4 regions of the Monashia sp. HAY1-11D genome follow, and region 3 is predicted to be linked to each of the others. Evidence: riboswitches for the same ligand, from Rfam matches in the RefSeq annotation. Region 3 holds a riboswitch; each other region holds the start of a gene.
What was found. Region 3 has a riboswitch for S-adenosylmethionine ahead of metX (homoserine O-acetyltransferase MetX). Riboswitches for the same ligand answer to the same signal wherever they lie in the genome.

Region 1 (7,817 bases), 910 kb from region 3:
TCGCGGCGGTCGCCCGATGACGACCCCCTGAAGCCCCTGCCCGCTGCACCGGTCACGCCGGCTGCGGCGGGGTACCGGCTGCCTCGGCAGCACCCACGACCCGACAGGACACCTGTGAGCCACCCTCACCCCGAGCTGACCGCACCCCCCGCCCTCCCCGACAACGGCCTGCGGGTCGTCGCGCTCGGTGGTCTCGGCGAGGTCGGCCGCAACATGGCCGTCCTGGAGACGAAGGGCCGCCTGCTCGTCATCGACTGCGGCGTCCTCTTCCCCGAGGACCACCACCCGGGCGTCGACCTCATCCTCCCGGACTTCACCTACATCGAGGACCGGCTCGACGACATCGAGGCCATCGTCCTCACGCACGGCCACGAGGACCACATCGGCGCCGTCCCCTACCTTCTCAAGCTCAAGGGCGACATCCCGCTCATCGGCTCCACGCTCACCCTCGCGCTCGTCGAGGCCAAGCTGAGGGAGCACCGCATCAAGCCGTTCACGATGGCGGTCCGGGAGGGGCAGCGCGAGCAGCTCGGCGTGTTCGACCTCGAGTTCGTCGCCGTCAACCACTCGATCCCCGACGCGCTCGCCGTCTTCGTGCGGACCGAGGCTGGCACGCTCCTGCACACCGGTGACTTCAAGATGGACCAGCTGCCGCTGGACGGCCGGCTCACGGACCTGCGCGCCTTCGCCCGGCTCGGCGAGGAGGGCGTCGACCTCTTCCTCACCGACTCGACCAACGCCGACGTGCCGGGGTTCACCACGCCCGAGCTGGAGATCGCCCCCGCCATCGACAAGGTGTTCCGTCACGCCGAGCGGCGCATCATCGTCGCCTGCTTCAGCAGCCACGTGCACCGCGTCCAGCAGGTGCTCGACGCCGCGGAGAAGGCCGGCCGCAAGGTCGCCATGGTGGGGCGGTCGATGATCCGCAACATGGGCATCGCGGCCGAGCTCGGCTACCTCAAGGTGCCCGACGGCATCCTCGTCGACCTCAAGAAGCTCGACAACCTGCCCGACGACGAGGTCGTCCTCATCTGCACCGGCTCGCAGGGCGAGCCGATGGCGGCCCTGTCCCGGATGGCCAACCGCGAGCACCGCATCGACGTGGGCCCCGGCGACACCGTGCTGCTCGCCAGCAGCCTCATCCCCGGCAACGAGAACGCCGTCTACCGCATCATCAACGGCCTCATGCGTCTCGGCGCCCACGTCGTGCACAAGGGCAACGCCAAGGTGCACGTCTCGGGCCACGCCAGCGCCGGCGAGCTGCTCTACTGCTACAACATCGTCAAGCCGCGCAACGTCATGCCGGTCCACGGCGAGTGGCGACACATGTGGGCCAACTCGCGGCTCGCGATGCAGACCGGAGTCCCCGAGGACCACGTCGTCCTCGCCGAGGACGGCGTCGTCGTCGACCTCGTGGAGGGCAAGGCGTCCGTCGTCGGCGTCGTCGACTGCGGGTACGTCTACGTCGACGGCAGCAGCGTCGGTGGGGCCGACGAGGCGCTGCTCAAGGACCGCCGGATCCTGCGCGACGAGGGCTTCATCTCCTGCATCGTCGTCATCGACTCGGCCACCGGCAAGATCGCGAGCGGCCCCCAGATCACGGCGCGCGGCTTCGTCGAGGACGACGAGATCTTCCAGCAGGTCATCCCGAAGGTCGAGCGCGCGATCGAGGAGGCCGTCGCCAACGGGGTGCGCGACGACCAGCAGCTGCAGCAGATCGTCCGGCGTGCGGTGGGTTCGTGGGTCGGCGGCAAGATCCGCCGTCGCCCGATGATCATCCCCGTCGTCCTGCAGGCCTGACGCGGCGTGGCCGAACACGTCGAGGACCCGGCGGAGGTCGCCCGCGACCCGGCGGAGGTCGCCGCCGACCCGGCGGAGGTCGCCGCCGACCCGGCGGAGGTCGCCGCCGATCCCTCGGAGGAGAGCGCCGACCCGCCGCAGGACGCTGGGTCCCGCCGGCGGTGGGAGCGTGTCGCGGACCGGGCGCTGCTGGCGGTCCTGGTGCTTCTGCTCGCCGTCGTGGCCCTGCGCGGGCTGGACTCGACGTTCTACCCGGTCGTCGTGCTCCAGACGGCGGGTCCCCTCGCCGTCGTCGCTCTCCTGCTGCTCGCGGCGGCCGCGCTCCTCCTGCGTCGCTGGTCCGTGTCGGTGCCGATCGTCGCGGTCGCGGTCGTGGGGCTCGTCGTCGCGGCCCCGGCGTGGTCCTCGAGCGTGCACGCCACGGTCGACACCGACCTGACCGTCATGTCGGCGAACCTCCATGAGGGACAAGCCAACTCGCGTCAGCTGATGGACGCCGTGCGGCTGCACTCGGTCGACGTGCTCGTCCTGGTCGAGGCGACGCCGGAGTCCGAGACCGACCTCGACGACGCCGGTGCGCGCGCATTCTTCCCGCAACGCGTCGGTCGGGCGCGCGATGGTGTCGTCGGGACGCTCGTGCTCTCGAGGTACCCCCTGAGCGAGCGTGCCGACGGCGTCAGCCCGGCCGGTGACAGCCTCCAGCCGGACGTCGACGTCACGACGCCGGCCGGCACCGTGCGGCTTCGGGCCGTGCACCCGCCGCCGCCGTTGCCCGACCGCACCGACGACTGGCACGCGGCCCTGGTCTCGCTCGCGACGTGGGTGCACGCGCAGCCGACCGACCGACCGCTCGTCCTCGCCGGCGACTTCAACGCCTCGTCGGGCCACCCGGTGTTCCGGCGGCTCGCGACCGGGCTGACCGACGCCCAGGCGGCTGCGGGCCGAGGCTGGGTGCGCACCTGGCCGTTCGAGGGGCGGCGCATCCCGCCGTACGTCGACCTGGACCATCAGCTGAGCCGCGGACTGGCCGTCGTGGACGCGGGTCAGGTCGCGGTCAACCGGACCGACCACGCCGCCGTCTGGGCGTCCTACGCCCTGCGCGCCGAGCGCTGACCCCCCGACGGACCGCCCGACCCCGCCCGACCGCCGCCACCCGTCTCGCCGCGGGATCGCAAACACACCGAGCAGCTGCCAGGTGGTCCCTGGTATTCCCGGACCCACCTGGCAGCTGTTCGGTGTGTTGCGGGGTGACGGGGGTCAGGCGGCGAGAGACCCGGTCCGGTTCACCAGGGGCGCTCGACCTCGACGTCGCGGGGGTCCGTGCCCTCGACCGTCCACCCGGCGGCCGTCCGGGTCCACGTCCGCGACGGTCCTTCGCCCACGAGCGCGGCCACGGCCGAGACGAGACGCTCCACGCCCTCGGCCGTGCTGCCGAGCCCGACGCTGGCGCGCACCGCGGTCTGGGGACGCTCGCCCCACGGGTCCTCGAGCAGCTCGTCGACGAGCAGGTGCGCACAGAACTTGCCGTCGCGCACACCGATGCCGTGCTCGACCGAGAGCACCTGCGACACGAGCGAGGGGTCGAAGCCGGACACCGTGAAGGCGACGACACCGACCCGGTCGTGGTCGTCGCCGAAGATCGAGAGCACCTCGACGCCCAGGACCGCCTCGAGGCCGGTGCGCAGTCGCTCGAGCAGCGCCTCCTCGTGGGCCTCGATGGCGGCGCGGTGGCGTTCGATCGTCGAACAGGCCGCCGCGAGGGCGATGGCGCCGATGACGTTGGGGCTGCCGCCCTCGTGGCGCGCCGGGCCCGTGGCCCACTCCGTGGCCGTCTCGGTGACCGTCCGGGTCGCGCCGCCGCCGGGCAGGTAGGGTGCGCCGGCGTCGAGCCAGTCACGACGCCCGGCGAGCACGCCGGCACCGAAGGGGGCGTAGGTCTTATGGCCGGAGAAGGCCACCCAGTCGGCGTCCCACGCGGCGAGGTCGATGCGGCGGTGCGCGGACAGCTGCGCGGCGTCGACGGCGATCCGGGCGCCGTGCTCGTGGGCGAGACGGGCGAAGCGCTCCACCGGCCACACCTCACCGGTGACGTTGGACGCCGCCGTCAGCACCACGAGGCGGTGCCGGCCCGGGTGCTCGGCGAGGGCCTCGTCGAGCAGGTCGAGCGCGTCGTCGGTGCTCTGGGGGATCGGCAGGCGCACCGTGCGCGAACGGCCCCAGGGCAACAGCGTCGAGTGGTGCTCGCTGCCGAAGACGAAGACCACGGCGCGGCTCGGCAGGGCGTGGGCGAGCACCGACCACGAGTCGGTGGTCGTGCGGGTGAAGACGACCTGGTCGTCCTCGCGGGCGCCGACGAACCGGGCCACCTCCTCACGCGCCTGCTCGTACCAGGCGCTCGTCAGCCGCGAGGCGAACCCGGCACCGCGGTGCACCGACGAGTACGTCTCGAGGGCGCGGTCGACGGCGTCCTTCACGGTCTGGAGGGCGGGGGTCGACGCCGCGTGGTCGAGGTTGGCGTAGGCCACCTCGCCCCGGGTCGTGGGCACGCGCAGGTCCGCGCCGACGACACGCGGCAGGGCCTCGCCCTCGGCGACGACGCGGAGGGCTCGGGTGCGGACGACCGGGGCGGGGCCGCCGCCGCAGAGGGTCGTCGTGGTGGGAAGGGCCGACATGGCAGTGCTCCTCGCGAGTCCAGGGACCCACCCGGTGCAGGTCCGCGCTTGCCGACCTCGAGGAGAAACCAGCCGAGGACGGCCTGGTCGTCACCCGGAGCACCCCACCGCGGAGGAGGGTTGCTGGCCAGCGAGCCGGGGCTTGTCGCTGACACTCTTGACCTGGCGAAGACCATAGGCGCCGGCCTGTCCGGGTGTCCACCCAGCGGGCCCACGGTGTCGGAATCTGAGACGGCACCGACTCGCGCCCGCGGCCACGGTCCGGCGAATCGGTCGTGGTGCGCGTGTGACGCGTGAGTTGAGAGGGACGCTGGCGTACGGTGCGACCATGGCGACACGTCCGTCCACCAGCCAGCGAACGAGCCCCGCCGCGGCCGCGCGCGCGAAGGGCTCGTCGTCGCGCCCGCCGGCGGCCCGCTCGACCCGCCCCGCACAGCGCAAGCCGGCCGCTGCCCGCAGGGGCCAGTCCAAGGGGCCGACGAAGACGCGGGGCGGCGGCCTGCCGTTCCCCCTCAACGCGGTGCGCAACACGTGGATGGGCGTCTCGCACCTGGCCGGTGGCGCGGTGCGCCGGGTCGGGCACAGCGCGGCCGACCTCGAGCCCGAGCACAAGCGCGACGGCATCGGCTTCGCCCTCATCGCCCTCGCCGTCGTCGTCGCGGCCCGCGAGTGGTGGGGCGTCTCGGGCACGTTCGGCCAGGTCGTCCACGCCGTCTTCGCCGGCACCTTCGGGCGGGTCGCGTACGCCGTCCCGCTCGTGCTGCTGGCCCTCGGCCTGCGGATGCTCCGCGCCCCCCAGGACGAGGCCGCGACCAACCGCATCGTCGTCGGCACGATCACCCTGACGTTCGCCGCGTGCGGCCTGTCGCACCTCGCCGACGGCATCCCCAACCCGCCCGACGGGGCCGACGGCATGCGCGCCGCCGGGGGCATCATCGGCTTCCTCGCCTCGAGCCCGCTCGCCGCGGCCGTCTCCACCTACGGGGCGACCGTCCTGCTCGTGCTCCTCGGCGTCTTCGGCCTGCTTGTCATCACGGCGACGCCGGTCAACATGGTCCCGACCCGCCTGCGCCAGCTCAAGGCGCTCGTCATCGACCGCGGCACGCATCCCCACGGGGCCGACGCCGGGGACGGGGCGGAGGCCGACGCCCCGGCGGCCGCGCTCAAGCGGGCCCGCCGCAAGCCCGTCGACCTGTCCGAGCGCGACGGCGACGAGGCCTTCCGCCAGGCGGCGCAGAAGGAGGCCGACGACGCCCCCACCAAGCGGCTGCGCCCGGGCGAGAAACGTCCGACCGCGCCCGGCGTCCTCGCACCGCGACCGAGCGGCGAGAAGGTGATCGACGCCACGGACCCGAAGACCCACGGGGCCCCCGACACGAGCAAGGTCGGACCCAAGGCCGAGCTCGTGCCGCCGCCGATGTCCGAGATGCCGTCGCGCGTCGAGCAGCTGAGCCTCGGTGGGGACATCACCTACCGCCTGCCCGACCAGGCGATGCTCAAGCCGGGGTCGCCGCACAAGACGCGCAGCGAGACGAACGACGCCGTCGTCGAGTCCCTGACGAACGTCTTCGAGCAGTTCGACATCGACGCCGCGGTCACCGGCTTCACCCGCGGCCCGACGGTGACCCGCTACGAGGTCGAGCTCGGCTCGGGCACCAAGGTCGAGCGCGTCACAGCGCTGAGCAAGAACATCGCGTACGCCGTCGCCTCGGCCGACGTGCGCATCCTCAGCCCGATCCCCGGCAAGTCGGCCATCGGCATCGAGATCCCCAACACCGACCGCGAGAACGTCGCGCTCGGCGACGTCCTGCGCAGCCAGACCGCGCGCAGCAACGAGCACCCCATGGTCATGGGCGTCGGCAAGGACGTCGAGGGCGCCTACGTCATCGCCAACCTCGCCAAGATGCCCCACCTGCTCGTGGCCGGCGCCACCGGCTCGGGCAAGTCGAGCTTCGTCAACTCGATGATCACCTCGATCCTCATGCGCTCGACGCCGGAGGAGGTCCGTCTCATCCTCGTCGACCCCAAGCGCGTGGAGCTGACCGCGTACGAAGGCATCCCGCACCTCATCACGCCGATCATCACCAACCCGAAGAAGGCCGCGGAGGCCCTCCAGTGGGTCGTCAAGGAGATGGACCAGCGCTACGACGACCTCGCGGCGTTCGGGTTCAAGCACGTCGACGACTTCAACAAGGCGGTCCGGGCCGGCAAGGTCAAGCCGCTGCCCGGCTCGGAGCGGCAGATCACCACCTACCCGTACCTGCTCGTCGTCGTCGACGAGCTCGCCGACCTCATGATGGTCGCCCCGCGCGACGTCGAGGAGTCGGTCGTGCGCATCACGCAGCTGGCGCGGGCCGCCGGCATCCACCTCGTCCTCGCCACGCAGCGCCCGTCGGTCGACGTCGTCACCGGCCTCATCAAGGCCAACGTGCCGAGCCGCATGGCCTTCGCCACGTCCTCGCTCGCGGACTCGCGCGTCGTGCTCGACCAGCCGGGCGCCGAGAAGCTCATCGGCCAGGGCGACGCCCTCTTCCTGCCGATGGGCGCCAGCAAGCCGATGCGGGTGCAGGGTGCGTGGGTCAACGAGTCGGAGATCCACGAGGTCGTCAAGTTCGTCACGACCCAGCTCAAGCCGAACTACGTCGAGGACGTCACCGTCGCGGCGCCCAAGAAGCAGATCGACGACGACATCGGCGACGACCTCGACGTCCTGCTCCAGGCTGCCGAGCTCGTCATCACGACGCAGTTCGGGTCCACCTCGATGCTGCAGCGCAAGCTGCGCGTTGGCTTCGCCAAGGCCGGCCGGCTCATGGACCTGCTCGAGTCCCGCGGCATCGTCGGCCCGAGCGAGGGGTCCAAGGCGCGCGACGTGCTCGTGCGTCCCGACGACCTGCCGCAGACGCTCGCGCTGCTGCGCGGTGAGGACGTGCCCGCTGCCGTCGCGGTCGACGACGAGGACCTCGTCCCGGAGGACGACCAGCCCTACGCCCCGCCGCCGGTCGAGCTCGACACGTCGGACCTGACGGCCGGCCTGCCGGACGACGTCGCCCCACAGCGCACGGCCGCGATCGTCGCCGAGCGCGGCGAGCGGCGTCAGGCGGAGGAGGAGACGACGGCCGTGCCGACGGCGGCATGGACGCCCGGTGACCTGACGCCGACCGTCGACGAGGACGACGAGGAGTCGGAGGACGCCTGGCAGCTGACCGACCGCGGCGGCCGCGAGCGCTACTGACCGCCGACGCGTCGGGGCACGTCGGGGCGCGTCGGGGCGCGTCGGAACGCGTCGAGACGCGTCTGGAGCCCGCCGACCGCGCCTGCCGCCTGCCCACTGCGGCCTGCCGCCGT
Region 2 (7,817 bases), 330 kb from region 3:
TAGAGCACGGGGGTCGCGTAGAAGCCGAGACGCAGTGCGATGCGCACGACGCGGGCCATGTCGCTGACGAGCACGGTGATCGGGGCGAGGATCATGCCGATGCCCACCGACAGCAGGAAGGTCAGCAGGAACGAGATCGGCGCCAGGATGATCGTCCAGTGCAGGTGGGTCTGCCCGGTGATCATGTAGAAGATCGTGAAGGCCACGATGACCGGCAGGCTGAGGATGAACTCGATGCCCTTGGCGAGCACGACGCGCACCACCCACAGCTCGCGCGGCAGGTTGGCCGACCGGACGAGCCGTGACTCGGCCAGCAGGGCGCGCGAGGTCTCCGACATGTTCTGGGCGAACCACTGCCAGAGGAACAGACCGGTGACCAGGTGCAGGAAGAAGGGCTGGTTGCCGGTCCGGCGCGCCTGGAAGATGAGCGTGAAGACGACGAAGTAGACGAGCGCCATGAGCAGCGGGTCCAGGATGGTCCACAGCCACCCGAGCCAGCTGCCGGCGTAGCGGACGCGCAGGTCACGTTCGACCAGGGTGCGCAGCACCTGCCGGTTGGCCATGAGGCCGCGGAACTGGGACACGCCGATCATGCGCGCAGACCACCTTCTCCTTCGTGGGTTCGGGCCGTTCGTCGGGTTGCGGGCACCGTCATGGGGCCTCCGCGGCGACGGGGCACCCGTCCGGCTCTCGCCGCAGTCTAGGGGTGCCCGCCGGGGGTCGCTGTCAGGTGCGGGCCAGCCGCGACTCGATCAGCTCGGTCGCGGCGGCGACGAACCGGGCCGTCGCGGCGCCCGGCGACGTGTCGCCGAAGTAGTGGCGCACGACGTCGGCCCGCGCCTCCCCCGGCTCGGCGAACGCCGCGTCGAGGATCTTGACGATGCCGGCGGCCTCGGACGCGTCGACGAGCGGGACGCTCTCGTTCAGCCGGGTCGGTTCGACCTCGGCGGTGGGTGCGCTGGGCCGCGTCAGGACGAGCGGCTTGCCGGTGGCGAGCCAGTCGAGGGCGACCGCCGACACGTCGGTGATGCAGGCGTCGAGGGCGGCCAGGTGCCAGCCGAACGCCGTGTGGGTGTCGACGAGGTGGTGGGCGGTGGGGTCCGCGGCGTTGGCCTGCTCGACGAGGGCCGAGAGCCGGGCGGACGCCGCCCCGTAGGAGCGCTGGAAGGCGCCGGAGCGCGGGTGCGGCCGGTAGACGACGCGGAAGCGCGCGTCGGCGAGCAGCGCGGTGAGGATCGCCTCGCCGTGGGTGTCGATGGAGCCGTAGGCCATGCTCGGGCGGTCGCCCTCCCACGTCGGCGCGTAGAGCACGGTGGTGCGCCCGTCGGCCGGCAGGTGCGGGGACGGATAGGTGGTGTCGTTCTGGGGGCGGCCGATCTCGACGGCGCGTGCGGCCACGTCGAACTCGACCAGGGCTCCGGTGAGCCGCTCGGCAGCCGCCTGGCCCGCGATGAAGACGCGGTCGTAGGCCTTGAGCTGGTTGCTCGCCATGTAGGACTTGTCGCTCTCGCCGTGGCTGACGAAGACGTGCGCCGGCGTCGCGAAGCGCAGCATCTGGAAGTTGCGGACGTTCTGGTTGACGTAGAGGACCAGGCCGATCTCGTGCCCGGCCATGAACGCCTCGATGTCGGTGACCCGCGGGGCGTGCAGGACCGGGAGGGGACACTCGTCGAGGAGCAGGATGGTCGTCTCGGGCATCCGCGAGATGACGACGACCGGCTCGGTGCGCGCCAGCTCCTGCAGCGGCGCGTACCACTGGCGGATCTGGTAGAGGTTGACCGGCTCGTCGGAGAAGTACACGGCGCAGCGGAACGGGGCCTCGCTGCCCGGCTGCAGCCCCTCACGGGCGAGGCGGCGCGCAAGGCGTCGCTTGGCGAGCTGTCGCCGGACGGCGTCCCGGACGAGAGTGGCCGCCTGCTTGGCGTTGTCCATCGGTGTCGGTGTCCTTCGTGGCAGCGGTGTCGGGCGGGTTCAGCGCGTCAGGCGCCGCGGGCTCGTGAGGAACCCTATGCCCCACGCCCAGTGCATCGTCGCGAGCACGACCGGCAGGCTCGCCCGCGTGCGGGCCGACTCGCCGCCGGAGATGGCGAGGCCGCCCGCGGTGACGCCGGCGACGTAGGCGGCGGGCACGGCCCAGGCCGGGTGCCAGAAGAAGCCGAGGACTGTCGCGACCGTCGTGACCCCGACCATCGTCGGCGGCGCGAGGTAGCGCGGGTTGATGGTGCCCTCGTGGTAGCGGGCGACGACACGGCGCCAGCGTCCGTAGTGGAAGTACTGCCTCGCGAGGGCGCTCACGGACGCCCGCGGCCGGTAGGTGACCTTGAGCTCGGGGGTGAACCACACCCGTCCGCCGGTCTCGCGGATGCGGTGGTTCATCTCCCAGTCCTGCGCGCGGGAGAAGTGCGGGTCGTAGCCACCGACGCGCTCGAGCGCCTCGCGGCGGAAGACACCGAGGTACACGGTGTCGGCCTCGCCGGCCTCGCCGCCGGTGTGGAAGCGGGACGCACCGACGCCGAGGGGGCTGCGCATCGCGCACGCGACCGCGCGCTCGAAGTCGGTGGTGCCGCGCGCGTCCATGACGCCGCCGACGTTGTCGGCGCCGACCCGGTGCAGCTCGCGGACGGCGCGCGAGACGTAGTCGTCGGGGATCTCGGCGTGCCCGTCGACGCGCACGATCACCGCGCCGGTCGAGGCACCGATCGCGGCGTTGAGGCCGTCCGGGGTGCGCCCGCTCGGGTTGCGCACGAGACGGACCCGCGGGTCCTCCGCGGCCAGCGCCTCGGCGACCGCGTCCGTGCCGTCGGTCGACGGGCCGAGTGCGAGGACGACCTCGATGGGGCCGGCGTAGTCCTGGGTGAGGATCATCGCGACGGCGTCGCGCAGGTGCCGCTCCTCGTTGAGCAGCGGCATGATGACGCTGACCGGCGGGGTCAGCTGCGTCGACGCGTCCACGCTGGTGTTCCTCGTCCTCTGCTCGTCGTCCCGGGGCCCGGTCGCGGCTCCCGTGTACCGCCCGCTGCCCGGGGCGCGAGCGGCGACCAGCCTACTGGAGGGTCGGGAGTCGACCGCGGGGCGCCCGAGCCACGAGGACGCGCCGGCCGCCGGGCCTCCCGGGCCCACCACGACCCGACCGGGCCCGGTGCCGCCGCGGGAGCGGGCCTTCGCACTCGAGCGTGCTCGCGGCGCTCGCGGGGAGTGGGGCGCCGCCTCCGGGGAGGGGCGGCGGCGCCCGCCACTCGGACCCCCGGTGACGACGCAGCGCCGCGGACACGGGCACGCTGTTTGACCTCGTGTCCAAGGGCGTCGCAGCCGCGAACGGCCGCGCCGCCCCCGGCGGTGCACGACCACCATACGGCGGGGTCGCGCGATCATCAAGCAGTTCGACCATCGCGTCACGTGGCGGTCGGCCTGCTCCGCCGCCGATCCGCGACTCGGTAGGTTTGGGACCATGACCCCCACCCGTGCCGCCGACCGGGCTGCGGCGACCGCCGCCCTGCGCGAGCTCATCCTCGCCGGCGAGCGCTACCGCCTCGCCGCGGCCGAGCACCTCGACCTCACCGTCAACGAGAGCCGCGCCATCAGCTACCTGCTGGCCCGCGGGTCGATGGGCCAGACCGAGCTGTCCCAGGCCCTGGGACTCACGACGAGCTCGACGACCACGCTCGTCGACCGGCTCGAACGCCGCCACCTCGTCGAGCGGGTGGCCGACCCGGCCGACCGGCGTCGGAGCACGGTGCGCATCCCCGAGGCCGACCTGCGCCGGCTCGGGCAGGTGCACGACTGGGTGCCGCACACCTTCGACACGCTCGACCCGGCGAGCCTGCCGCATGTCACGGAGGTCCTCACGACCATCACCGAGGCGCTGCGGGGCGTCGCGGCCGACATCCACGCCTCCAGCTCGAGCACCCGCGGGAACCGGCGCCGGCACTGAGCCTCGTCGCCCGGTCAGCCCTTGAGCAGCTGGCGTGCCATGACGATGCGCTGGACCTGGTTGGTGCCCTCGTAGATCTGGGTGATCTTGGCGTCGCGCATCATCCGCTCGAGCGGGAAGTCCTGGGTGTAGCCGGCTCCCCCGAGCAGCTGCACGGCGTCGGTCGTCACCTTCATCGCGACGTCCGACGCGTAGCACTTGGCCGCTGCCCCGAAGAACGAGAGGTCCTTGTCACCGCGTTCGGACTTGGCCGCCGCGACATAGACCATCTGGCGCGCGGCCTCGAGCTCCATCGCCATGTCGGCGAGCATGAACTGGATCCCCTGGAAGTCGGCGATGTGCTTGCCGAACTGCTTGCGGTCCTTGACGTAGGCCAGCGCGACGTCGAGCGCCCCCTGGGCGATGCCGACGGCCTGCGCGCCGATGGTGACGCGCGTGTGGTCGAGGGTGCGCAGCGCGATCTTGAGGCCGTCACCGACCTGGCCGACGACGCGGTCACCGGGGATCCGGACGTCGTCGAAGTGCAGCTCGCGGGTCGGGCTGCCCTTGATGCCGAGCTTGCGCTCCTTCTCGCCGAAGGTGAACCCCGGGTCGGACTTCTCGACGACGAAGGCCGTGACGTTGCCACCCCGGGGACCGTCGGGGTCGGTGACGGCGAGGACCGTGTAGTACTCGGACACACCGGCATTCGTGATCCACGACTTCTGGCCGTTGAGCACCCAGCCGTCGCCGTCCTGCCGGGCGCGGCACTTCATGGACGCGGTGTCCGAGCCGGCCTCGCGCTCGGAGAGCCCGTACGAGAACGTCGTCCGGCCCTGGGCCAGGGGCGGGAGGTAGCGTCCCTTGAGCTCGTCGCTGCCGTCGAGGATGAGCGGGAGCGAGCCGAGCTTGTTGACGGCGGGGATGAGCGAGGCGGACGCGTCGACGCGGGCGACCTCCTCGATGACGATGCACGTCGCGAGCGCGTCGGCGCCGACGCCGTCGTACTCCTCCGGCACGTGGGGGGCGAAGAAGTCCGAGGCCACGAGGGCGTCGTGCGCCTCCTGCGGGTAGCGGGCCTCCGCGTCGACCGCCGCCGCGAAGGGCGCGATCTTGTCCTCGGCCACGGCGCGTACGGCCTCCCGCAGCGCCTCGTGGTCCTCGCTGGTGCGGTACAGGTCGAAGTCGGCGTTCGTGCTCACGGCCTGATCCTACTCACGGGTTCGGATTAGTAGGACGTCCTCGTGATCGACGCCACGAGTACCGCGCCGCGGCGCACTTTCCGACGCGGAAGCGGCCCCGACGCCGCCAGTACCGCGCCACGGCGCGGCTTCCGCGGGAGGTGGCCGCCACCCCTCGGACACCGGCTCCCACTCCTCGGACGCCGCTGTCTACACTGCGGGCAGGTCATGAGCGCCAGCGCCAAGCCCCGGCTCGCTGGCCGGCAACCCTCCCAACCGCGGCGGGGTGCCCCGGGTGAGGACCTGGCCCGACGTCGACAGCCGGCGCGGGCAAGCGCGGAGACCCTCTCCCCGCACCGAGCCGTCGGTGCGCCGGGCCGTCGGGACGACGACCGGTCATCGACCCGAACCAGGAAGAGCAGACCACGATGACCGAGCCGAACTGGTCCTTCGAGACCAAGCAGATCCATGCCGGACAGAGCGCCGACAGCGCGACCGGTGCGCGCGCCCTGCCGATCTACCAGACGACGAGCTACGTCTTCGACGACACCGACCACGCGGCGAACCTGTTCGGGCTCAAGGAGTTCGGCAACATCTACACGCGGATCATGAACCCGACGACGGATGTCGTGGAGCAACGCATCGCCGCACTCGAGGGCGGTGTCGGGGCCCTCCTCGTCGCCTCGGGACAGTCGGCCACCACCCTGGCCCTGCTCAACATCGCCGAGGCCGGTGACCACATCGTCGCCTCGCCGAGCCTCTACGGCGGCACCGTCAACCTGCTGAGGTTCACGTTCCGCAAGCTCGGCATCGAGGTGAGCTTCGTCGAGGACCCCAGCTCGGTCGACGCGTGGCGTGCCGCCGTGCGGCCGAACACGAAGGCGTTCTTCGGCGAGACGATCGCCAACCCGAAGGCCGAGGTGCTCGACATCGAGGCGGTCGCGGCGGTCGCGCACGAGCACGGCGTCCCCCTCGTCGTGGACAACACCATCGCGACCCCGTACGTCATCCGCCCGATCGAGTGGGGCGCCGACGTCGTCGTCCACTCCGCGACGAAGTACCTCGGCGGTCACGGCACGTCCATCGCCGGCGTCATCGTCGACGCGGGCCGGTTCGACTACGGCGCCGACCCGGAGCGGTTCCCGAACTACAACACCCCCGAGGAGAGCTACCACGGCCTCGTCTTCGCCCGGGACCTCGGCGTCGGCAGCCCGCTCGGGGCCAACCTCGCCTACATCCTCAAGGCGCGTGTGCAGCTGCTGCGGGACCTCGGGCCGGCCGCGGCACCGTTCAACGCGTTCCTCATCGCCCAGGGCCTCGAGACGCTGTCGCTGCGCATCGAGCGCCACCTCGCGAACGCCACCAGGGTCGCTGCCTACCTGCAGGGTCACCCCCAGGTGGAGCGGGTCGTGTGGGCGTCGCTGCCGGACAGCCCCTCCCACGCCACGGCGCAGAAGTACGCGCCCCGTGGCGCGGGCGCGGTGCTCTCGTTCGAGATCGCCGGTGGTCTCGATGCCGGCAAGAGGTTCGTCGAGGCGCTGACCCTGCACAGCCACGTCGCGAACATCGGCGACGTGCGGTCCCTGGTCATCCACCCCGCCTCGACGACCCATTCGCAGGGCCCCGAGGAGGACCGCCTCGCGGCGGGCGTCACGCCGGGTCTCGTTCGCCTCGCCGTGGGCATCGAGCACATCGACGACATCCTCGCCGACCTCGAGCAGGGTTTCGCGGCCGCGAAGCCCTGAGCACCGGCGGAAGCCGGGGTGTGGCGGGTCGGCACGGCTGGCAGCATGTCGGCCATGCCGATCCGCTACCCCGCTCCCCTGCGTCCCGGCGACCGGGTCGGTGTCACCTCGCCGAGCTCGGGCGTCCAGGACCGCCTGTGGGGTCGGTTCACCCATGCCGTCCGGTGCCTGCGCGACCGCGGGTTCGACGTGGTGGTGGGCGAGCTCAACCACGCAACGAGTCACGTCAGCGGGCCGCGTGAGGCACGCGCGGCCGAGCTCATGTCGATGCTCACCGACCCCACGATCAGGGCCGTGGTGCCGCCCTGGGGTGGTGAGACCGGCATCGACCTGCTCGACCTGCTCGACCTGGACGCCGTCTCGTCCGCCGAGCCGACGTGGTGCGTCGGCTTCTCCGACACCTCGACGTGGCTGACCCCGCTCACCCTCACCACCGGCCTGGCCACGATCCACGGGCAGAACCTCATGGACACCCCGTACGTCCTGCCCGACGGCATCCTGCACTGGGTCGACGTCGCGTCGGCCTCAGCCGGCGAAGAGCTGGTGCAGCGCTCCCCCGGGCGGTTCCGCTCCGGCGGCTGGGACGACTACGCCGCCGACCCGACGGTCTCGCGGATGACCCTCGACGGACGCGGTACGTGGACCCGCATCGACCCGGGGCACGAGGGTGAGCCCGCGGGCTTCTCGGGGCGGCTCGTCGGTGGCTGCGTCGAGACGATCAGCTTCCTCGCCGGCAGCACCTACGGCGACACGAGCACCTTTGCCGCACGGCACGCCCCGGAGGGCCTCGTCGTCCTGCTCGACATCGCCGAGTGGCCCTCGTACGACGTCTGCCGTGCCCTTCACGCCATGCGGTTGCGCGGCTTCTTCGACGCGGCCACCGGCATCCTCGTGTCCCGCACCAACGCCCCGGAGCCGGGCGGGTTCACCCAGCACGACGCCGTCAGCGACGCCCTCGGCATGCTCGGCGTGCCGATCCTG
Region 3 (7,817 bases):
GATGCCGTTCTCGGTGCCGGGAACGGCCAGGTACGGCGTGAAGGTGCTCGTGGAGTACACGAGCGCGCCGTGGATCTCGTCGGACAGGACGCGCACCCCGTGCTCGTCGGCGAGCCGGGCCACCGCCGCGAGCTCGTCCGCGGTGTGCACGGTGCCAGTCGGGTTGTGCGGGTTCGACAGCAGCAGGACGGCCCGCGCCCCACCGTCGGTCGCCGTGGCGAATGCCCTTGCGAGGGAGTCGAGGTCGAGCCGGTGGCCCTCGCCCAGCGGTGCTTCGACGACGCGCCGTCCGGCGGCCTCGACCACCTCGAAGAAGGCGTTGTACACCGGTGTGGTGAGCACGACGGGGCCGCCCGGGTCGGTGAGCAGCCGAAGCAGGTGGGTGACCCCGGTCAGCACGTCGGTGACGCGGACCGTCGTCGCGGGGTCGGGCCGCCAGCACCACGTGGCCTCGGCGTGGTCGGCGAAGGCCTCGGCGTAGTCGTCGGTCCACGCGTAGCCGGTGTCGCCCCGCCGCATCGCCTCGCTCACCGCGTCGACGACGGCGGGACAGGGCAGGGCGTCCATCTCCGCGATCCACAACGGCAGGACCTCGGGCCCGTACCGCCGCCACTTGACGCTCGTGCGGTCGCGGCGCAGGTCGTCGAGCGACGCGCCGAGGATCGGTCCGGACATGGGTCGACCCTACGAGACGCCGCCCACGCTGCTGCGTCCACGCGTCCGTCCGGGTCCGTCCACCGACCGTGCGCCGTCCGTCCGGGGGGCGTGGCAGATCGCCGCGGCGTTGGCGCGCACCGCGGCGCCGAGTCGTCATACGGTGGCGGGGGAGGGGTCGCCGGGTGCGGCCGCAGACGCGACGTCGTGCGAGGAGTGAGGGCCGGTGGGCTTGTTCGGATGGGACAGGGGCGGGGCAGTGCAGACCTCGGACGCAGGGACCGAGCAGGTGGGCGAAGGGGCGGACGGCGGCGCGCTCTCCCGTGCCGCCCTGCCCGCGGAGAGCGGCCTGACGGGCGCTGCGACGCGGCTCGTCGAGCGGCTCCTCGACGTCGGCATCGACGGCAAGGGCCCGTTCGACTCCGCCCACGAGGTGGCCGCGAAGGCCCTGCGCGACGCCCACGGCGACGCCGAGCAGGCCCTGCGGATCATCGCTCGCGACCACCGGCAGCTCGGCGCCGCAGGTGGGTTCGTCACGGGCCTCGGCGGCTTCTTCACGATGCCGGTCTCGCTGCCCGCCAACCTCCTCGAGTTCTACCTGCTCGGCACGCGCCTGACCGCCGCGACCGCGAAGGTCCGCGGGTACGACATCGACCAGCCCGAGATCCGCTCGGCGATCCTGCTGACCCTCGTCGGCGCCGACCGCGACGACCTGCTGAAGAAGGCCGGCCTCCACGCGGCCGGGGGCCGGCTGTCCATGCTCGCGCTCGACCGTCTGCCCCCGCCGACGCTCATGGTCGTCAACAAGGCCGTCGGCTTCCGCCTCCTCGGACGCATCGGTCAGGGCACCTTCGCCCGTCTCGGGCGGGCCGTGCCCGTCGTCGGTGGCGTCCTCGGCGCCGGTGTCGACGTGTACATGCTCGGCCGGATCGGCCAGCAGGCCGCCAAGGAGTTCCCGCCCGTGGCGACGTTCGGTCGGTGACCTCACCGATGACGGCCCCGACGCCCGGCCGAGGCCGCGCACGCGTCCTCCATCCCGGCGGACGCGTCGCCGGCGTCCCCGCGCACACGACGTCGGCGCCGGGAATCCATCTGCCCGGCCGCTCGTTGGGGCGGGCATGAAGACCGCCTCTCGGCTCAAGCTCGCCGCGACCGTCGCGTCCGTCGTGCGCGCCTCGACCCGCCCGGGCGCGCCCCGGCTCGGCGAGCGCGTGCAGGCGGTGCCGCGGCTCGTCCGGGCCACGCTCGACCGCACGTACGCCGGCACGTCGCTGGGCAGGCTCGCGCTCGTCGCGGCGGCGGTCGCCTACGTGGCGTCACCGCTGGACCTCGTGCCGGAGGCCATCCTGCCGGTCATCGGGGTGGCCGACGACGCCGTGGTGCTCACCTGGGTCGTCAAGGCCTTCCTCGAGGAGACCGACCGCTTCATCGCCTGGGAGATCGGCCAGGGGCTGCACCGGCCCGGGACGTCACGCCCGGGTGCTGCCGAGCGGACGCCGCGGACCCGCGCCGAGCAGCCCGGGCAGGCGTCGGAGTCCCCGACCGCACCGGACGACCGCGTGGGGACCGCGCTGGGGACGCCTGCCGACGCGCGGGCCCGGCTCTGGGCCGGCCAGGTCGCCGACGGTCGACGCCGCGACCGTGACGTGACCGGGGCTGCCGCACCGGGCCGTGTCGTCGGGCGGCTGACCGGCTCGACAGGCGCCTCGGGGGCACCGACCGCAGGCGGCCTCGGAGCGCAGCGCCCGGCGGACGGCCCGCGCTCGACCGGCCCGGGTCGATCCGAGGGGGTACGCCTGCCCGAGGGGGTCCGCCAGGCGGCCACCGACTACGTGCTCGAGTCGGTCCGCAAGCGCCTCGAGCGCTGACGCAGCACCGTCGTCCACACCCCCTCCGCGCCTGGCGGCGCGGTCCACAGGCGGCCGGCGGGGGAGTGCCGCTCCGCGCCGGCCGGGGGCAGCCTTCGGGCATGCCGAAGATCTCCCTGTCCGGACCGGCCGACCTGCTGACGGTCCTGCCCTACCACCTCGGTTTCAGGCCCGAGCGCAGTGTCGTCGTGGCCTGCTTCCACGGCCGGCGCCTCGGGCTCGTGGCCCGGCTGGACCTCGTCGCCCCACCCGACGCCGCCGCGGCGGCTGCGCAGATCCTGCCCGCCCTGGTGCGCGAGCGGCCGAGCCGCGTCGTCCTCGTCGGGTTCGCCGGCGGCGCCGCCGACGAGGATCCCGCACCGTTGCTCACCGCCCTGGGCGACGCGCTCGAGGCTGAGCTCGTCCCGGTGGGCGACCGGCTCGTCGTGCGCGAGGGCCGCTGGTTCGGGCTCGACTGCGCCTGCTGCCCACCGCCCGGGCGAGCCCTGCCGGACGTGGCCGACGTCCCGGCCGTCGCCGAGTACGTCGCCCTGGGCACCGTCGTGCTGGGCACGCGCCAGCAGCTCGCAGCGCTCGTCGAGCCCCTGCCGACGCAGGACCCGCGTCACGACGACCGGCTCGCCGCGGTCGAGGCGTGGGCCGAGCGGCACGCCCACTCGGATGTCGGGACCGGCGTTGCCGACCGCCGGGCGCGCGCTGCCCTCGTCGACGAGGCACTGGGGGCGTGGGTCCGCCTCGTGCGCCGCGGGCTCGGCACCGAGCCGACGCCGACGACGCTGGCCGCGCTGCTCGGCCCGCTCGTCGACGTCCGCCTGCGCGACCTGCTCGTCGCGTGGGTGTGCCCCGGGACCCTCTCCCTGGAGGCCTGCCCGCGCGACCTCGTCAGCCGGTTGCGCCGCGCACTCGAGGCCGACACGTCCTCCCACGACAGCCTGCCGCGGGACGTGAGGGAGGTCGTGGACGAGGAGATCGAGGAGGACATCGACGAGATGCTGGAGGGGAGCGGCGGGTGGGACCGCGCGCTGACCGAGCGAGTGCGCCTGGCGCGCCTCGAAGAGCTGTGCCGGGCGACCCCCGCCGCGTGTGCGGCACCGGTCCTGGCGGTGGTGGCCGCGTACGCCTGGTGGCTCGGCGACGGCGCCCACGCCTCCGTCGCCGTGGACCGTGCCCTCGAGGTCGACCCGCGGTACCGGCTGGCACAGCTCGTGCGGCAGTCCCTCGACTGGGGCCTGCGTCCCCGCAGCTGCGCCTGACCTGCCCTCCAGCCGTCCAGCCCGTGGACCCGAGGGCCACGCCTCGAGACGCGGTCGCGTATGGTGGTGGCAGGTCATGAGCGCCAGCGCCAAGCCCCGGCTCGCTGGCCGGCAACCCTCCTTCGCGGTGGGGTGCCCCGGGTGAGGACCAGGCCGCACCGGCACGGGACTGCGGCAAGCGCGCACACCCGAGGAGCAGCCAGAATGACTGTGACCCACCGGTCCGGCCAGGTCACGCGCCGTCCGGCCCGACGCCAGCAGGGTGTCGACGGCTCGCAGCCCGTTCGTCCCGACGTCTCGGCCGACCGACGCGGCGACGGCGTCTGGCGCGAGGGGGACCCCGTCGGCAGGCGGCAGTTCGTCGACGTCGGTGACCTCGAGCTCGAGCGCGGGGGCGTCCTTCCCGAGGTCCGGATCGCCTACGAGACGTGGGGCCGGCTCAACGAGGCCCGCGACAACGTCGTCCTCGTCGAGCACGCCCTCACCGGCGACAGCCACGTCGTCGGTGAGGCGGGCGAGGGCCACCCGTCGCCCGGCTGGTGGAACAGCCTCATCGGTCCGGGGCAGGCCGTGGACCCCGAGGACTGGTTCGTCGTCGCCGCCAACGTCCTCGGCGGCTGCCAGGGCTCGACCGGGCCGGCGAGCCCCGCCCCGGACGGGCGCCCCTGGGGCAGCCGCTTCCCGTACGTGACCGTGCGCGACCAGGTCGCCGCCGAGCGGGCGCTGCTGACCGAGCTCGGCATCACGCGGCTTGCCGCGGTCGTCGGAGGTTCGATGGGCGGCATGCGCGCCCTCGAGTGGGCCGTCAGCCACCCCGACGACGTCGACCGCTGTGTCGTGCTCGCCTCCACGCCCTACGCCACGGCCGAGCAGATCGCCTGGTGCCAGCCGCAGCTGCTCGCCATCCGCAGCGACCCCCACTACGCCGGCGGCGACTACTACGACACGGACCACCGTCCCGACACCGGCCTGGGCCTCGCCCGGCGCATCGCGCACGTGACCTACCGCACCGAGACCGAGCTCGACGACCGGTTCGGTCGTCAGGCCCAGCTCGGCGAGGACCCGTTCAGCCTCAGCGAACGCGCCGCCGGCAGAGGGCGTTTCGCCGTCGAGTCCTACCTGGACCACCACGCCGGCAAGCTCGCCCGCCGTTTCGACGCGAACTCCTACGTCGTGCTCACCGAGGCGATGAACTCCCACGACGTCGGCCGCGACCGCGGCGGCATCGAGGCGGCGCTGGCGCGCGTCACGGCCGACTGCACCGTGGTGTCCGTCGACACCGACCGGCTGTACCCCCCGCGGCTGTCGGACGAGCTGCATGCGGCTCTCCCCGTCTCGACGCGCGTCTCGATCACCTCCGCCTACGGACACGACGGCTTCCTCATCGAGGAGGAGCAGGTCGGCTCGGTGGTCCGCGAGGCCCTCGCGCGTCCGCGCTGACCCCGACGCCTCGGCAGGCCCGGCGCGCAACGCGATCCGTCCGAGCGCGCGTGCCGGTGCCCGCGGCCACCTTTTCGGGTACGGTGCGAGCACCCGGTTGTTGCCGTACAAGGAGGTCCGCGAAGTGGCCATCGTCGTCGGATACGTCGCCACCAAGGAGGGACGCGCGGCGCTCAAGCGAGCCGCCGAGGAGTGCGTCCTGAGGGGGACCAAGCTCGTCGTCATCAGCTCCCACCGGGGTGGGAAGGACTTCGACGCCGACGAGGCCAGCGCGTTCGAGGCCGAGCTCGAGCGGGTCACGACCGTGCTCGAGGACAAGGGCCTGGAGCACGAGGTGCGCCAGCTGGTCCGGGGCAACGACCCGGCCGAGGACCTCATCAGCGTCGCGGAGGCGGAGAACGCCGACTTCATCGTCATCGGACTGCGTCGCCGCAGCCCCGTCGGCAAGCTCATCCTCGGCTCCAACGCCCAGCGCATCCTGCTCGACGCGTCCTGCCCGGTGCTCGCCGTCAAGGCCGGCTGAGCCCGCCCCGCCCGCCGGCGGGGTCGTGTCACACCGGGTCGGCACCACCGCGCGGCCCGATCCGTTCGCTCGCACGCCGTTGCGCGTTTTATAATGTCCGAGTACCGGATCGCAAGAGGCACACAGCGAGATCGTCCGAGGGGACCCGACTCCGACAGGCCACGCTCTTCCGGCACGAACCCCCGTTCTCGCTCGTTGTGATGTGGCATGCCCGCGTGCTCACGTCGGCCCGCACCACACGAGACCCGCGATGAAAGGCGACTGCATCCGTGCCGAAGGCAACACCCGCTGGACCCCCGAAGACCCTGCCCAAGGTGTTCCAGCACGAGGCGATCATGCAGCTCCTGGTCAAGGGCAGCACCAACGGAAGCATCACCGGCACCGAGATCGCACGAGCGCAGGCTGAGGCAGCCCTCGACCTGAAGCAGATGAAGCCGGTCCTCGTCACCCTCGAGGCCCACGACATCGAGATCGTCGTCGACGCGCCGCACACCGACACGAAGAAGCGAACCCGATCCGGGACCAAGGGAGGCACTGTGGCCACCGCACGTTCCACCACCGCTGCTGCGACGACGACCGCCAAGAGGACGACGACCGCCAAGACGACCGCCAGGAAGGCCACCCCCGCGACGAAGGCCGGCGAGGCCGAGGCCACCGCCGAGGCCGAGGGCGCGGCGGCGCGCAAGGCGCCGGCCAAGAAGGCCGCCACGAACGCCGGCGTCGCCAAGGCCGCCGCCAAGCCGGCCGCGAAGAAGGCCGCCGCCAAGAAGGCCGCCGGCAAGACCGCCCCGAAGAAGGTGGCTGCCGCCGAGGTCGCCGGGGACTCGGACGAGCTCGAGGACGATGACGCCGAACCCGAGGACGCCGACGAGAGCGAGCTCGTCGACGTCGAGGTCACCGACGACGACGACAGCGACGAGACCGACGAGTCGCCCGCGGCAGAGGACACCGAGGAGGGCGACGACGACACGGTCCCGGTCGCCACGGACGCCGCCGCTCCCGCCGAGGAGGCCGAGGAGTCCGGGTTCGTCATCCGCGACGACGACGAGGACGACGCCCCCGCGCAGCAGGTCGTCACCGCCGGTGCCACCGCCGACCCCGTCAAGGACTACCTCAAGCAGATCGGCAAGGTCGCCCTCCTCAACGCCGAGCAGGAGGTCGAGCTCGCCAAGCGCATCGAGGCCGGCCTGTTCGCCGAGGAGAAGCTCAACTCCGGCGACAAGATCGACATGAAGCTCAAGCGCGAGCTGTGGTGGATCGCCCAGGACGGCAAGAAGGCCAAGAACCACCTCCTCGAGGCCAACCTGCGTCTCGTCGTCTCGCTCGCGAAGCGCTACACCGGTCGCGGCATGCTCTTCCTCGACCTCATCCAGGAGGGCAACCTCGGCCTGATCCGCGCGGTCGAGAAGTTCGACTACACCAAGGGCTACAAGTTCTCGACGTACGCGACGTGGTGGATCCGTCAGGCCATCACCCGCGCGATGGCCGACCAGGCCCGCACCATCCGCATCCCGGTGCACATGGTCGAGGTCATCAACAAGCTGGCCCGTGTCCAGCGACAGATGCTCCAGGACCTCGGCCGCGAGCCCACCCCGGAGGAGCTGGCCAAGGAGCTCGACATGACGCCCGAGAAGGTCGTCGAGGTCCAGAAGTACGGCCGCGAGCCCATCTCGCTGCACACCCCGCTCGGCGAGGACGGCGACAGCGAGTTCGGTGACCTCATCGAGGACTCCGAGGCGATCGTGCCCGCGGACGCCGTCAGCTTCACGCTCCTGCAGGAGCAGCTGCACTCGGTCCTCGACACGCTCTCCGAGCGCGAGGCGGGGGTCGTCTCCATGCGCTTCGGCCTGACCGACGGCCAGCCGAAGACGCTCGACGAGATCGGCAAGGTCTACGGCGTCACGCGCGAGCGGATCCGCCAGATCGAGTCCAAGACGATGAGCAAGCTGCGTCACCCGAGCCGTTCGCAGGTCCTGCGCGACTACCTCGACTGACGCGTGGACTCGCGGACGGTCCCGACGCGGGCCGGGTGGCTGGATGCCGCCCGGCCCGCGGGTTCGTCCCCCCGCGTCGGTTCCG
Region 4 (7,817 bases), 3.3 Mb from region 3:
CACGCGGCCGGACGGGGTGTCCTTGGTTGGGCGGACCTGGAAGTCCTTGGTGACGCCCCGCAGGCAGATGCGGGGAGTGGGCGGGTTTCCCTGGTGTTGTTGGGTGCTCACCGAGCTCACCCGGCCTTCGCGAGCCCGTTGAGCTCGTTCGTGTAGTAGCTGGCGGGGTCGAGCTTCTTGCCGCTGAGGAAGCCCTTCTCCTGCAGCCAGCTGCCCCAGCGGGTGAAGTCGGTATCGGAGATGATGCCGCGGTCGGTCACCGCGACGCTCTTCCAGTACTTGAGGTTGTCGGTGTTCTCGTGGCGGCCGCGCTGCTCGATGATCTTGGTGAACCGGGCGATGACCTGCTCACGCGGGGTGGTGCGCTCCCACTCGATCGCCTTGGCGACGCCGGTGACGAAGTCCTTGGCGGCGTCCGGGTGGTCCTTGATGAACTCGTCGCGTAGGACGTACTGGCCGCCGTTGAAGGCGCCGAAGAGCTCGTAGTCGCTGAACAGGCGGCGCAGTCCGCCCGCTGCGACGGCGTGGTCCTGCAGGACACCACCGAGCGTCCCGACGTCGACCTGACCCCGACGCAGGGCCTGCTCGGTGTCGTTCGGTGGCACGACGACGAGCTGTACCTGCTTGATCTCGTCGGGTGTGAGGCCGTTCTTCTGCAGCCAGGTGTTGATGACGGCCTCGCTGTGCGCGCCGAGCGTGTTGACGGCGATCTTCTTGCCGATGAGGTCCCGTGCCGTCCGGATGGGGCTGTCGGCCCTGACGTAGAAGCCGTTGAAAGTCTTCGCGTCCTCGCCGTAGTAGTTGATGACGGCCTTGACCGGTGCGCCGGCCGTGATCAGCTTGACGACCGCGCCGGCGAAGGCGCCGCCGTAGTCGGTCTGGTTCGTCGCCGCGGACTGGATGTCCTGGGGGCCGCTGATGGTGTTGCCCACCCAGTTGAGCTTGACGACCTTGAAGTAGCCGAGGTCCTCGGCGAGCTCGGGGAGGGTGACGGAGTTGGCCCATCCCTGGTAGCGCAGCGTGACGGGGCCCGAGTCCTTCTGCTCGGCCCCGGAGGCGGAGGAGCAGGCCGAGGCCAGTCCGGCAACGAGGAGGGTCACGGCAGGAAGGGCGAGGATCCGTGTGGGGAACTTCTTCATGTCGGTGCTTCTTTCTGCGGGAATGGACGGGCAAGTGGCGTCGGCGGGTCACGCGGAGGCAGGGCTGGTCCCGGCGGCTGGATCAGAAGGGCAGCCGTGATGATCCGCGCGCCGGGAGGGCATGCCGAGGCGAGTGCCGTACCGGGACTCCGGGAGCAGGCGGGTGTTCCGCGTCAGCTGCAGGTGGTCAGCAGGCCGGCTGCGGAAAGCCTGTAGGCGCGTCCGCGGGCGGCCGCGGATCGACGTCGTTCAGGCATGTCCGCGAGTCGCTGCGCGAAGACGCGATGCGGCGATGGCGGGCAGCAGGACATCCTCGTGGCGTCGCGCAGCCGCGTTTCGGGGGACTTGCTCAGGCGGGACAGAGGGCGCTGCTCACGCGCCGCAGGTCGACGTGGCGTCGGCCGGTGAGCATGTGGTTCATGAGTCGTCCTCGGAAGAGACGTGAGGCAGGAAGCCTCGCGCTTGCGACCACCGGTCGGCGGCCGCCGTGTCATCACCCGGGGCACCCCATCGCGAGGAAGGGTTGCCGTCCAGCGAGCCGGGGCTTGGCACTGGATCTCGTGACCTGTCCTGACAGTAGCGGGACAACGCCAAGACCTACCAGTTCCATAGGAAAAGGTCTCTCATGCCGAGACACGCGTCCCCGCTGGTCGCGGCAAGACGGGTGTCGACGGACGATGCCGCGGGGGGGTCAGACCGCGGGGTGCATGCGCCGGATGTTGGTCCAGCCCGTCCAGCCGCGCTCCTCGAGGAGCTCCAGCAGGTGGTTCGCGCACGGGAAGGACTCGACGAACGCCGCGTCCAACAGGGCGACCAGGTCCTCGCTGACGGGATGTTCGTCCTCGATGCCCACGGCCTCGGCTGCCGCGGCCTCGATGAAGGCGGCGACCCGGTCTGCGAGCGCGGGCAGCCGCGGGTCGTCCGGCCCGCAGTCGGCGAGGTCTCCGATGTCGAGATACAGCCGACGCAGCCCGTCGTGTTCGATCTGGGCGTGCTTGATGGCCATGAGGGCCGGCACGGCATCCGGCATCTGGCCGGCGATCAGGATCCAGCTGTCGCGCTCGACCTCGATCAGCCGCTCCCGGAACCCGAGCTGGCGCATCCGGTCCAGGTACGCGACGGCCTCCGGCGGCAGCGTGAGGCTCTCGCCGGCCGCGAGCTTGGCGATCTGCTGCCGGTGACGTCGGCGCTGGCGGATCTCGGCGCGCAGCCGGCGGTCGATGTCCTCGACGGCCATCGCGAACTCCTCGTCCCGTGCCGTGAGCAGCTCATGCACGCGCGACAGAGGTACGCCGGCGTCGGCCAGGGTGCGGATCTTGACAAGCTCGACCACGGCGGCAGCGTCGTAGCGCCGGTAGCCGGACTGGTCGCGCCCGGGCTCGGGCAGCAGCCCCTTGGCGTGGTAGTGCCGTACCGCGCGTACCGTCACGCCGGCGTACGACGCGAGCTGGCTGATCGTGAGCATGGCGTCATTCTCCTGCCGCGGCGGTGTCATGGCGCTTCGCGGTGTCCACCCGTCGTCGCCTCCCGCCGAGTCAGGCGATCTTGCTGCGGTAGGTGCGCATCGCGAGGGTGTGGGCGACAACCAGCAGGCCGACGCACCAGGCGACGGCTATCCAGGCGTCGTTGCCGACCGGCTGCCCGGCGTAGAGGCCGCGGATGGTGTCGACGATCGAGGTGACCGGCTGGTGCTCGGCGAACCAACGCACGGGACCGGGCATGCCAGAGGTGGGCACGAACGCCGAGCTGATGAACGGTAGGAAGATCAGCGGGTAGGAGAACCCGCTCACCCCGTCGACCGACTTCGCGGTCAGCCCGGGAATCACGGCCAACCAGGTCAGCGCCAGAGTGAACAGGACCAGGATCCCGAGGACCGCAAGCCACGCGAGAACCCCTGCGCCAGAGCGGAATCCCATCGCCAGCGCGACGAGCACGACGAGCGCGAGCGAGACGAGGTTCGCCACGACCGAAGTCAGCACGTGGCCCCACAGCAGCGCCGATCGGGCGATGGGCATCGACTGGAAGCGTTCGACGATGCCCGTCGAGACATCGGTGAAGAGCCGGAAGGCGGTGTAGGCGATGCCGGAGGCCACGGTGATGAGCAGGATCCCGGGCAGCAGGTAGTCGACGTAGCTGCCGCCGCCGACATCGATCGCGCCACCGAAGACATAGACGAAGAGCAACAGCATGGCAATGGGCGTGATAGCGGTGGTGATGATGGTGTCCGGGCTGCGCAGGATGTGGCGCAGCGAGCGCTTGAGCAGGACAGAGGTGTCGCTGAGGAAGTGGGTGGTCATCGCGGGGTCCTTACGTGACGGGATCGCCGTGGCCGACGACCGCTAGGAAGATCTCTTCGAGGGACGGCTGCTTCTCGACGTACTCGACCGTGGCCGGCGGGAGCAGCTGCTTGAGCTCGGCGAGGGTGCCGTTCGCGATGATCCGGCCCTCGTGGAGGATCGCGATCCGGTCGGCCAGGTGCTCGGCCTCGTCGAGGTACTGCGTGGTGAGCAGCACCGTGGTCCCCTGGCCGGCGAGCTGCTGGACGGTCTTCCACACCTCGATCCGCGACTGCGGGTCGAGCCCGGTCGTCGGCTCGTCGAGGAAGAGCACGGGCGGGTTGCCGATCAGGCTCATCGCGATGTCGAGGCGACGGCGCATGCCGCCTGAGTAGGTCGCGACCCTGCGCCCGCCCGCGTCGGTCAGCGCGAACCGCGCCAGCAGACCGTCCGCGACCCTGCCCGGGTCCTCCAGTCGTCGCAGCTGAGCCACGAGCAGCAGGTTCTCCCGCCCGGTGAGGACCTCGTCGACGGCGGCGAACTGCCCGGTGAGGCTGATCGACTCGCGGACCTTCGCCGGTTGGGTGGCGACGTCGAACCCGCTGACGGTGGCGGTCCCGCAGTCCGCCTTGAGCAGGGTCGACAGGATCTTGACGGTGGTGGTCTTGCCGGCGCCGTTGGAGCCGAGCAGCGCGAAGATGGTGCCGGACGGGATGCTCAGATCGACGCCCCGGAGCACCGCGTGGTCGCCGTAGGACTTGGTCAGTCCGACGATCTCGATGGCTGGTGTCGTGGTCATGACGCAAGCGTCCAACCTTGACGCTGCGTCAAGGTCAAGCCCCTGCTCGCCCGCCGCGCTGCGTCGGAGACGACCAAGGCCGGCACCGACCAGACCCACGCAGGAAGCGACCAGGTCACCCGCTCACGACCGTTCTCCAGGTCGAGCGGACTCCGACCGTGCTGGGGCTGTGCCCCTGCCGTCGTCGACCCCGCGGCGAGTGATGACGTCGGGCGCCGTGCTCACCGTCACCGCTGGAGCGCCCGGGGCGGCTGAGGGTCGTGATGCTTCACGGCTGGAAGCGATAGCCCATGCCCGGTTCGGTCAGCAGGAAGCGCGGATGGCTCGGCTCGGGCTCGAGCTTGCGGCGCAGCTGCGCCATGTAGAGGCGTAGGTTCGCCGGCTGGTTGACGTAGGCCGCGCCCCAGACCTCCGTGAGCAGGTGACGCTGGGACAGCAGCTTGCCCGGGCTGCGGACCAACGCCTCGAGCAGGGCCCACTCGGTCGGCGTGAGGCGGACCCGCTCGGGCTCGCCGGATTCCGTCGCCCGGGTTACGACCTTCGCGGCCAGGTCCACGGTGACGTCGCCGAACACCGTCGCGGGGACCACCTGCGGCTCGCCGCCGGTGACCCGTCGGGTGATCGCGCGGATGCGCGCCAGGAGCTCGTCCATGCCGAAGGGCTTCGTCACGTAGTCGTCGGCGCCCGCGTCGAGCGCGACCACCTTGTCGGGTCCGCCCTGCCGGCCGGACAGGACGATGATGGGCACGTCGGTCCACCCCCGCAGGCCCTCGATCACCTGGACGCCGTCGAGGTCGGGCAGCCCGAGGTCGAGCACGACGACGTCGGGTTCGACCTCCGCGGCGACCCGCAGCGCCTCCGCACCGGAGGCGGCCACGTGGACCTCGTAGTCCCGCGCCGTGAGGTTGATGCGCAGCGCACGCAGCAGCTGTGGCTCGTCGTCCACGACGAGGACGCGTCTCACCGGTCACCTGCCTGGGCGGCGTCGGTGGAATCACTGCCGTCGCTGTGATGGTTTGTGCCGTCGGCGCCGTCGGCGCGGTCGGCGCGGTCGGCGCGGTTGGGGTCGGAGGCCTCGGGCACCCCCTGGGCCGCGGGAAGTCGCAGCACCATCGTCGGGCCACCGCCGGGGGTCTCCTCCGGCTCGAGGGTGCCGTCCATCGCCTCGGTGAGCCCCCGTGACAGTGCGAGACCGATGCCGAGCCCGGTGCGGTTGTCGGTGTCCCCGAGCCGCTGGAACGCGCTGAAGGCCCGCTCCCGGTCCAGAGCTTGAATGCCGGGCCCGTGGTCGACGACGCGGACCTCGACCCGGTCGCCGTGGGCTGCGCCCTTCACCAGCGGCGCCGCGTCGCCGGGGGCGTGCCGCAGCGCGTTGCCGATGATGTTGACGAGCACCCGCATGACCAGCGCCGCATCTCCGAGTGCGGGTGGCAGGTTGTCCGTCATGGCGATGACGACCTTCGCCGCCCGGGCCCGAGCTCGTCGAGGGCCGGGGGCACGAGCTCGTCGAGCCACAGCGGCTGGCGGACCACCCTGAGCACCTCGGCCCGCAGCCGCGAGAGGTCCAGCAGGTCCGAGACGAGGCTCCCGAGCCGGCCCAGTGACTCCTCGGCCGTCGCGAGCAGCTCGGCCCGCTCGGCCTCCGACCACGTCACGTCGTCGCTGCGCAGGCTTGCTCACGGCCGCCCGCGCCGAGGCCAGGGGCGTGCGCAGGTCGTGACCGAGCGCCGCGAGGAGCGCGTCGCGAAGCCGTTCGGGTGCCTCCAGCCGCTCGGCCGCGTGGACCAGGGGCTGCGGGCAAAGGACGCCACAAGCGCCTCATACGTGAGCCCGGGCCGCTGCTCCTCCGCCCCGCCCTCAGCAACTGACACCCGTCACGCCCGTCGGTGGTGCGGCCCGCGCCCGAGTCAGCGGCGAAACGCCAGCGGAGGGGTCGCGCCACCTCGGCGGCGACTACGAGGACGTGCGCGAGCGGTCGCGGCGGACGTCGTCGCGACCGGCATGATCCCGGCGCACGGTGAACACCTTCCCGGGCTGCCAGGCCCGTTAGGACGTGCGAGGCATCTCGACGACGGACCGCGCCAACGCGGCCGGGTCCACCGATCGACGTAGGGCGTCCTCGGCCTGTCGGCGGAAGCGTCGCGTCCGATGGTTTCCCAGACTTGACCTCGGACCGCAAGAAGCGCGGGGCCGGGACAACACGGGATCCGGACATGCCTTGCTCACGAACGTCGCAGCACCTGCGGGCTCGCAGGGGCCGCACGGTGGTCGCCGCCGGCGTCCTCGCGGCCTCGGGACTGGCGGCAGTCCCTCAGGGCGCCGCCGACGGTGCCCAGACCTACGTCTTCGTCCGGGGCACGAGCTGCTCGGACGCCGGGTCGGGCACCTCGACCCTTCCCTACTGCACCATCGTCAAGGCCGCCAAGGTCGCGGTCGCCGGCCAGATCGTCGTCGTCTACAGCGGCACGTACACCGGGGAGGTCTTCCCCTGGCACTCCGGCGTGCAGGGATCACCGATCACCTTTCGCCCGGTGACCGGGGCGACGGTGACCATCTCGGGCCCACGGCACGGCTTCACGATCTCCAACCAGAGCTGGATCACGGTGTCCGGCTTCAGGATCCGGAACACCACGAAGGACGGCATCTACGTCTACAACGCCAAGGGCGTGACCCTGTCGGGCAACACGGTGCAGACGTCCGGGCGGCGCGTGGCCGGGGCCACCGCGTACGGGATGTACCTCAACGCGGTGACCGGTTCGGTGGTCAAGGGCAACCTCGTGACCAACAACTCCGCGTCGGGGATCTTCCTGACGAACGGCTCCACCGGCAACCAGCTCGTGGGCAACGAGAGCTCGTGGAATGCCTACGGCTACGTGCGCAACGCCGTGGGGATCGACCTGCGGTCCCCCGGCAACCTCGTCAGCGGCAACCGGGTCCACGACAACGAGGACTCCGGCATCCAGGTGTTTCCGGGCGGTGACCGCAACAGGATCGTCAACAACGTCAGCTACCACAACATGGGGTTCACGACCGTGGTGCCGTCCAACTGCAGCGCGCCGCCCACCGGCAACACCGCCGGCTGCATCACCGGCGACCACGGCATCGACAACTTCGGGGTCACGGGAGGCACGGTGGTCGGGAACACCGTGCACGGCAACGCGACGTCGGGCATCAACCTCGAGGGCGTCCCGGCAGGGACGAACACCGGCTTCAGGATCGCGAACAACATCGCCGTCGACAACGCCATCGGGTGCCCGGACGGCACCGGCGGGACGGTGAAGTGCCCGAGGACCAAGGGCAACATCCGCGTCGATGCCGCCTCCCAGGTCGGGACGAGCCTCGACTTCGACCTCGTGGACCTCAGCGTGGCCGGCACGATGATGGTGTGGGGGTCGACGTCCTACGGCTCGTTGGCAAGCTTCCAGGCCGCGAGCGGCCAGGAGCCCAGCGGGCTGCAGGCCGACCCGCGCCTGGCCAACCCCTCCGGCCGCGACCTCACGCTCCAGCCCGGCTCGCCGGCGATCGACTCGGCGAACTCCGCCGCGCCGAGCCAGGCGAGCACCGACGCCGCCTCCCGCCCCCGCGTCGACGATCCGGCCACCG

Region 1: linked by a shared signal. The riboswitch ahead of AC1VM9_RS15270 (aminotransferase class V-fold PLP-dependent enzyme) and the one ahead of metX (homoserine O-acetyltransferase MetX) in region 3 are both predicted to bind S-adenosylmethionine.
Region 2: linked by a shared signal. The riboswitch ahead of AC1VM9_RS21020 (bifunctional o-acetylhomoserine/o-acetylserine sulfhydrylase) and the one ahead of metX (homoserine O-acetyltransferase MetX) in region 3 are both predicted to bind S-adenosylmethionine.
Region 4: linked by a shared signal. The riboswitch ahead of AC1VM9_RS03980 (putative leader peptide) and the one ahead of metX (homoserine O-acetyltransferase MetX) in region 3 are both predicted to bind S-adenosylmethionine.

Annotation. Positions count from the first base shown of each region.
Region 1 covers NZ_CP200320.1:3,302,430-3,310,246, forward strand. The annotation lists gene dapA (4-hydroxy-tetrahydrodipicolinate synthase) at 1-20, shown strand, start outside; gene AC1VM9_RS15260 (ribonuclease J) at 115-1,800, shown strand; gene AC1VM9_RS15265 (endonuclease/exonuclease/phosphatase family protein) at 1,807-2,913, shown strand; gene AC1VM9_RS15270 (aminotransferase class V-fold PLP-dependent enzyme) at 3,084-4,472, opposite strand; SAM riboswitch class IV at 4,512-4,635, opposite strand; gene AC1VM9_RS15275 (FtsK/SpoIIIE family DNA translocase) at 4,801-7,704, shown strand.
Region 2 covers NZ_CP200320.1:4,543,551-4,551,367, forward strand. The annotation lists gene AC1VM9_RS20995 (ABC transporter permease) at 1-593, opposite strand, end outside; gene AC1VM9_RS21000 (CDP-glycerol glycerophosphotransferase family protein) at 727-1,932, opposite strand; gene AC1VM9_RS21005 (glycosyltransferase family 2 protein) at 1,972-2,952, opposite strand; gene AC1VM9_RS21010 (MarR family winged helix-turn-helix transcriptional regulator) at 3,449-3,931, shown strand; gene AC1VM9_RS21015 (acyl-CoA dehydrogenase family protein) at 3,946-5,112, opposite strand; SAM riboswitch class IV at 5,316-5,434, shown strand; gene AC1VM9_RS21020 (bifunctional o-acetylhomoserine/o-acetylserine sulfhydrylase) at 5,490-6,836, shown strand; gene AC1VM9_RS21025 (LD-carboxypeptidase) at 6,891-7,817, shown strand, end outside.
Region 3 covers NZ_CP200320.1:4,212,264-4,220,080, reverse strand. The annotation lists gene AC1VM9_RS19505 (MalY/PatB family protein) at 1-675, opposite strand, end outside; gene AC1VM9_RS19500 (EcsC family protein) at 944-1,636, shown strand; gene AC1VM9_RS19495 (YkvA family protein) at 1,773-2,522, shown strand; gene AC1VM9_RS19490 (DUF4192 domain-containing protein) at 2,624-3,775, shown strand; SAM riboswitch class IV at 3,848-3,962, shown strand; gene metX (homoserine O-acetyltransferase MetX) at 3,980-5,215, shown strand; gene AC1VM9_RS19480 (universal stress protein) at 5,340-5,738, shown strand; gene AC1VM9_RS19475 (RNA polymerase sigma factor) at 6,053-7,732, shown strand.
Region 4 covers NZ_CP200320.1:873,837-881,653, forward strand. The annotation lists gene AC1VM9_RS03970 (ABC transporter ATP-binding protein) at 1-111, opposite strand, end outside; gene AC1VM9_RS03975 (ABC transporter substrate-binding protein) at 117-1,139, opposite strand; gene AC1VM9_RS03980 (putative leader peptide) at 1,489-1,560, opposite strand; SAM riboswitch class IV at 1,593-1,705, opposite strand; gene AC1VM9_RS03985 (MerR family transcriptional regulator) at 1,831-2,604, opposite strand; gene AC1VM9_RS03990 (ABC transporter permease) at 2,675-3,436, opposite strand; gene AC1VM9_RS03995 (ABC transporter ATP-binding protein) at 3,447-4,214, opposite strand; gene AC1VM9_RS04000 (response regulator) at 4,483-5,178, opposite strand; gene AC1VM9_RS04005 (sensor histidine kinase) at 5,175-5,660, opposite strand; gene AC1VM9_RS04010 (hypothetical protein) at 5,657-5,869, opposite strand; gene AC1VM9_RS04015 (right-handed parallel beta-helix repeat-containing protein) at 6,428-7,817, shown strand, end outside.